2 regions of the Arthrobacter sp. FW306-1B-F12A genome follow, and region 2 is predicted to be linked to the other one. Evidence: predicted binding sites of a transcription regulator. Region 2 holds the regulator's gene; the other holds the start of a gene.
The links. The regulator LexA, encoded in region 2, represses DNA repair genes until DNA is damaged. The targets are predictions, from matches to a motif close to TCGAACANNTGTTCGA.
Positions count from the first base shown of each region.

Region 1: a site for LexA is predicted at 2,029-2,044, ahead of recA (recombinase RecA). Genes of this name have one in related genera too.

Region 1 covers NZ_JBYSXD010000050.1:30,819-34,223, reverse strand. The annotation lists partial or broken gene AC3WJU_RS18905 (lytic transglycosylase domain-containing protein) at 1-21, opposite strand, end outside; gene AC3WJU_RS18900 (regulatory protein RecX) at 150-725, opposite strand; gene recA (recombinase RecA) at 790-1,839, opposite strand; gene AC3WJU_RS18890 (DUF3046 domain-containing protein) at 2,081-2,320, opposite strand; gene AC3WJU_RS18885 (MarR family winged helix-turn-helix transcriptional regulator) at 2,362-2,859, shown strand; gene AC3WJU_RS18880 (helix-turn-helix domain-containing protein) at 2,932-3,384, opposite strand.
Region 2 covers NZ_JBYSXD010000030.1:7,368-10,772, forward strand. The annotation lists gene AC3WJU_RS14640 (ATP-dependent DNA helicase) at 1-1,156, shown strand, start outside; gene lexA (transcriptional repressor LexA) at 1,199-1,948, opposite strand; gene AC3WJU_RS14650 (LysM peptidoglycan-binding domain-containing protein) at 2,316-2,675, shown strand; gene AC3WJU_RS14655 (histidinol-phosphate transaminase) at 2,766-3,405, shown strand, end outside.

The DNA.
Region 1 (3,405 bases), on a different contig from region 2:
CCGTAGCGACAACGGATTCATTGGATCTGACCTGCCTCCCGACTCGGAACACTAGTCCAGAACCTTAGCCGACAGGCACCCAGAAGCCACCCAACCCCGCCGCCGGGGACAATACTCACAGGCAGCTCTCAGTTTCTCCGAGACACCGTTTAGCCGATGTCCTCTGCTTCAGGACCGCGTGCTTCAGGACCGCCGTACTCTCCGGCGCCATAGGAGCCAGGCTCCTGCGCCAAGGTTTCGTCCAAGACCTCGCCGACAATCCGGAATGCCGTGGATGGCTGGTAACCCTTGCGGGCAAGCATCGACGCGAGCCGCCGGGTTTGCTTGTCCCGCTCGGCCCTGTCGGAAAGGTCCGTCCCGGCCCTCAAGCGGCGTGCGACCAGATCCCTGGCCGCGTTCCGCTCGTCGTCGTCACTCACTTGCGCGAGCGCCTGCTCCGCGGTTTCCGTGTCGATGCCTTTGTCCGCCAATTCGCGCCTCAAGGCACCCCGGGCGAGTTTCCTCGACTGGGAACGGCTGCGGACCCACATTTCGGCGAAATCGGCGTCATCAATGAGCCGGACTTCCTCGAAGCGGTCCAGAACGGCTTCGGCCACCTCCTCCGGCACGTTCCGTTCGGCCAGTTTGCGGGCAAGCTGAAGCCTGCTCTTGGGCGAGTTGGTCAGTTGCCGCAAAACAATGGACCGGGCTACCGATTCCGGATTGGCCTCAGGGTCCGCCGCCACGGACGAATCCGCAGACGGGCCCCACGACCGGGAAGAACTTGAGGAACGGGAGCGGCCCTGGCGCTTAGCCGTCAACGGCCTTCAGCTTCGGAGATTTTTCGGCTTCGGCAGGCTTGACTACTCCGACGCCAAGCTTCTCCTTGATGAGCCGCTCGAGGTCCGCAGCCAACTCCGGGTTGTCCCGCAGGAAACGGCGCGAATTCTCCATACCCTGGCCCAGCTGGTCACCGTCGTAAGTGAACCATGAACCGGACTTCTTGATGATGCCGTGCTCGACGCCCATGTCGATGATGCCGCCCTCGCGGGAAATACCCTGGCCGTAGATGATGTCGAACTCCGCGATCTTGAAGGGCGGAGCCATCTTGTTCTTGACGATCTTGGCCTTGGTCCTGTTACCTACCGAATCCGCGCCTTCCTTCAGCGTCTGGATACGGCGGACGTCGATGCGGATGGACGCGTAGAACTTCAGGGCCTTGCCACCGGTGGTGGTCTCCGGGGAACCGAAGAAAACGCCGATCTTCTCGCGGAGCTGGTTGATGAAGATGGCAGTCGTCTTGGTCTGGCTCAGCCGGCCGGTGATCTTACGCAGGGCCTGGCTCATAAGGCGGGCCTGGAGGCCGACGTGGGAGTCGCCCATTTCGCCTTCGATTTCAGCGCGGGGAACCAATGCGGCGACGGAGTCGATCACGACGATATCCAAGGAGCCGGAGCCGATCAGCATGTCCATGATCTCCAAGGCCTGCTCACCGGTATCCGGCTGCGAAACCAGCAGCGCGTCGGTATCGACGCCCAGTTTCGCCGCGTACTCGGGATCGAGGGCGTGCTCGGCGTCGATGAAGGCTGCGATGCCGCCCTGGCGCTGGGCGTTGGCCACAGCGTGAAGCGCGACGGTGGTCTTACCCGAGGATTCCGGGCCGTAGATTTCCACGATACGGCCGCGCGGCAGGCCGCCAATTCCCAGGGCGACGTCCAAGGCGATGGAACCAGTGGGAATGACTTCGATGGGCGCACGGATATCGTCACCCAAGCGCATGATGGAGCCCTTGCCGAATTGCTTGTCGATTTGGGCAAGCGCTGCCTCGAGCGCCTTCTCACGATCCTGGTTTGCCGCCATGGTTCACACCTCTGATGCTTTCTCGCTGTGGACTGGCCTGAACGGCCGCTTTCCTGTCTCATCCGACGCTAGTACGAGCCGCTGACAATTTTGTGTACGACTTCGTCTATGTGGACAACTACGGGCTTCGAATGACACGGAAACCGCTCCGTCAGGACCAATTTTCCTCTGATAGGAGCATAGCCTCATCCGAACAGATATTCGAACAAATTTGTGGGCGTGTCCGTCCAGGAACCGGAACTCAGAACGTCCGGGAACCCTTGTCGGCGGGCTTGATATCCCTGCCGAGCCGTCGCTCCGGCGGAACGTCCTGGACGTCGCACAGGGCAAGCCAGACGTCGCGGGGGCTGTAGCCCGCTGCCAAGGCGTCGTCTGCCGTCCGTCCGCCGACGCCGGCCAATACAAGGGAGCTGCTGAGGACCCGGGAGTAGCCAGCCCCGAATTCATCGTCCATCAGCCGCCAGAAGTCACTGATCCGCACCAATAGAGTCTCTCATGGGAGCGGACTCTAGAATGGTTGTCATGAGCAACACTCCCGACGACGCGCCAGAGATGGTGGAGGTTGGCGACAACGTCGACGCCGCCCTCCAGCAGGTGGAACACCAGCTGAGCATGTTCTGGCGACGCGCACGATCGCTGTCCCACCAGTTGTCCCGCCAGGTCCATCCCGACATGGAACCAGCCGCCTACGGACTGCTGACGATCATCCGGAAAGAGGGGCCAATCCGCCTCACGGAGCTCGCCTCGTGCATCGGTGTCGGGAAGCCATCGGTGAGCCGCCAGATCGCGTTCCTGGAAAGCATCGGCATGGTCTACAAAGAGGCCGACCCTCAGGATGGCCGCGCACAATCCATCCGGCTCACCCCCAAGGGCGAAGAAAAGATGCACCAGGTCCAGGACGCACGCCGGCAGGTGTTCCGGGAACGCCTGGGTGAATGGCCGCTGGAAGAAATCCAGACGCTTGCTGACTACATTGAACGGCTCAACGCCGCGTATGGCGAAGGTATCGGCAAGGACTGACCTCGCCAGGCCACAAAAGCCCAAGAAGGAGGGCCTCCAGCTGGAGGCCCTCCTTCTTTACTTCAGGTCCGCCTAGCGGGCTCCGGAGAGCATGCCCTGGGTGAAGTCGTCGTTCAGTTCGGCGCTGAGCTCGCGATCGAGATCGCGGCCATAGCGCTGGGCGAATTCCTGCGGGACGGTGTCCGGAACAGCGACGCCTTCGGCGACGGCAACCCGGTCACTGACCTCGCGGAGCATGCCGGACAACGGAACGTCCAGGGCCGAGCAGATCGAGGACAGCAGCTCTGAGGATGCTTCCTTCTGGCCGCGTTCAACTTCGCTCAGGTAGCCAAGGGAAACGCGGGCGCTGTGCGAGACTTCGCGGAGCGTACGGCCCTGGCGCTGGCGGACATCGCGCAGGACATCACCAATTTCGTGACGCAGTACAACCATTTTGCGCTCCTTCTGTTCGCTCGGTGCCTTCTCGGCCAAGCCCACATCCTTCCAGCGGACAACGCCGTTTATGGATACGGGCTGCTTAACCATCTGTATCGCCTTGCTCCCTCG
Region 2 (3,405 bases):
CGCGCTGAACGCCGCCGCGGATCGTTTGGAACTCGCGATCATGGGAGCGCCGTCCGGCCTCTTGCCCAACGGGCTCAATGACGAACAACTTGATGGCGTGGACCAGCTCCGGGAAGCGTGCCGTGCGGCGCTTTCCGATTCGAAGGGGGATTCGTCCAACGCGGTCGACGGCGGACGTCAGCTCGCGCGCTCACGGCTCATGCTGATCCTCGAGTTGTGCGAACGGCTGCTCTCCGCCCGGGAAAACAGGGAAGTCGTGTGGCTCTCCCGGAACAGCAGCTTCGATCCCCAGCAGGGCTACACGGCCCCCGACGAGGACTCGCCGGCGCTCATCAACATCGCGCCGCTCAGCGTCGCCGGACGCCTCCGCGAAGGGCTCTTCGCGGGCCATACCGTGGTGTTGACCTCTGCCACTTTGGCTATCGGGTCTGCATTCGAGGCCACAGCCGGAGGGCTGGGCTTGACTGGCCAGGGCGCCCCCAGCTGGACGGGCGTGGATGTCGGCTCGCCCTTCGACTACCCGAAGCAGGGCATGCTGTACGTCGCCAAGCACCTGCCCAAGCCGGGTCGCGGCACCTCGCCCGAAGCGTTGGACGAACTTGAAGAGCTCATCAAGGCCTCGCACGGCGGAGCTTTGTGCCTGTTCTCTTCCCGTCGTGCGGCTGAGGACGCCGCGGAAGCGATGCGGTCGCGCCTGGATGTGGACATCCTGTGCCAGGGAGAATCGACCATGGCCGCGCTGGTCAGGCAGTTTGCCGAGGAGGAGGACACCTGCCTGTTCGGCACCATGTCCCTCTGGCAGGGCGTCGACGTTCCCGGCGGTTCATGCCGGCTGGTCGTGATTGACCGGATCCCGTTCCCTCGCCCGGACGATCCCCTGATGACGGCACGGTCCCGCGCGGTCGCCCAGGCCGGGGGCAACGGTTTCATGGCAGTGTCTGCAACGCACGCGGCCATTCGGCTGGCACAAGGGGCCGGCCGCCTCATCCGTTCAACGGGGGACAAGGGGGTCGTGGCAGTACTGGATTCACGGCTTTCGACGGAGCGCTACGGCAACTTCCTCAGGGCAGCGTTGCCGCCCTTCTGGCCCACCACGGACCGTTCAGTGGTGCGCGGTGCCCTCGAACGTCTTTACGCCGAGTCGGCCACGGACTAAGGCAGGGGCCCCTGGGTGAGGGTGCCTTAGAGCGAGCGCGTCCTAGAGTGAGCGCAGGACCGAGACGACTTTGCCCATGATGGTGGCATGGTCGCCCAGGATGGGTTCGTACTGCGTGTTCTGCGGGAGCAGCCACGTGTGGCCGTCGCGCTGCCGGAAGGTCTTGACGGTGGCTTCGTCGTCCAGGAGTGCGGCCACGATGTCGCCGTTGAGTGCGTCGTTTTGACGCCGCACTACCACCCAGTCTCCATCGCAGATAGCGGCGTCGATCATGGAATCACCGGCGACCTTGAGCATGAAGAGCTCGCCATGGCCTACCAATTGCCGGGGCAGAGGCAGGACGTCCTCAACGGTCTGGTCGGCCAGGATGGGCCCACCGGCAGCAATGCGCCCGACGAGGGGAACCATGGCCGTGTCACTGGCACTCGCGAGTTCCGTGACGGCCAGGCCGCCGGCGCTGCGGAGTTTCGCCGGCGCTTCAACGCCGGGGATGGCGGAGCCGCCGTCCAGGGTCAACGGCATGAGGACTTCCATGGCGCGTGGACGCTTGGGATCGCGGCGAAGATAACCGAGCTTCTCGAGCTGCGACAACTGGTGGGTGACGCTGGACAAGCTGGCCAGGCCGACCGTGTCTCCGATTTCGCGCATCGACGGCGGATACCCGTGATCGTTCACTGAACGTTGGATGGTCTCCAGGATTTTCTTCTGGCGGACGGTCAGGCTCTTGGGGGCCTTCTGCGGCTGCTGGCTCCGCGCTGAGGCCGACCCGCTGCCAGTGGCTTTCGCTGCCATGTTCGCCAACACCCTTCCGTTCCGTCCGCGCGGCCCTGAGGGGCTTGCCGGGACTGTCGGCCTGAAATGTCAGACCCTCCTGTTGCACTGATTCAGTGCTCGTTCCTTCACTCAAACGTAGGGCAGGCGCAGGCGTTTATCAAACATTTGTTCTAGCGAGTCTCGACATCGTTCGTTGATAAGTGCTAAAAATGTCATAGCAAGGTTCGAATATGTGTTCTATAAAAGTGGTGCGGGGTCCGGGTGTTCGCCCGAATCGTTCGAAGACAACAACGAACAACCGTCCTGCAAGCACTGAATGAAGGCAAGAATTGGCAGCCGCAACCAGAGATTCCGGAACGCGGCATTGTTCAGAAGGGCTCAGCTCATGTCCGCAAACACCATCACCCACACACCCGGCCACGGTGCGCCGGCGGGCCGGCTCCGCCTGACCCGCAGGGGCCGCATGGTCTTCTTCGGCGTCCCGGCCATGCTCCTGGTTGCAGCGCTCCTTAGCTTGGCGGGATTCCTGAATTCGCCGGCCAAGGCTGCTGATTCCGCCGCTGAACTGCAGCCCACCTCCAGCACGAGCGTCACGGTACAAGTGGGCCAGTCCTTGTGGGGGATTGCGGGAAGCGCCGCACCGTCCCGGGATCCACGCGACGTCGTTGCGGAGATCATCCAGCTGAACAACCTCCAGGACGGCCACATCGTGCCCGGCCAGCAGCTGTTCATTCCTTCGACTTAGCGGCAACTTGGACCGGGTTGCCCGGCCCCTGGACGGTCTCCGTGCCGTCACAGTTTCAGGGCATCCGCCGCGGCACCTTAAACTGTCATGGTGAGTGACCAGCTTGAGCGACTTGACCGACTTCCCCTCCGGACCAACCTTCGCGGCCTGAGCCCCTATGGCGCGCCGCAGCTTGATGTTCCGATTTTGCTCAACGTCAACGAAAACACGCATGGCGTCCCAGCGGACGTTCAGGCGGCCATCACCGAAGCGGTCGCGGCAGCCGCCACCGGACTGAACCGCTATCCGGACCGCGAGTTCACCGAATTGCGCGAGGCCCTTGCGGAATACCTTGGCCACGACCTTTCGGCCGAGAACATCTGGGCAGCCAACGGCTCCAATGAAGTACTCCAGCAGATCCTCCAGGTCTTCGGCGGCCCGGGCAGGTCCGCGCTCGGTTTCCCGCCGACGTACTCCATGTACCCTTTGCTCGCGAGCGGAACCGACACTGCATACATCGCTGGTATTCGCGCCGAAGACTATGGCCTCGATGCGGCCTCGGCGGCCGCGCAGGTCCGTGAACTCAAGCCGAATGTCGTGTTCCTTTGCTCCCCGAACAACCCCACCGGCACGGGACTTGGCCTGGACGTTGTCGAAGCCGTGTACGACGCCGGCGAGGCGAGCCGGACCGTGGTGATCGTGGACGAGGCCTACCACGAGTTCGCCCACGACAACACGCCAAGCGCGTTGA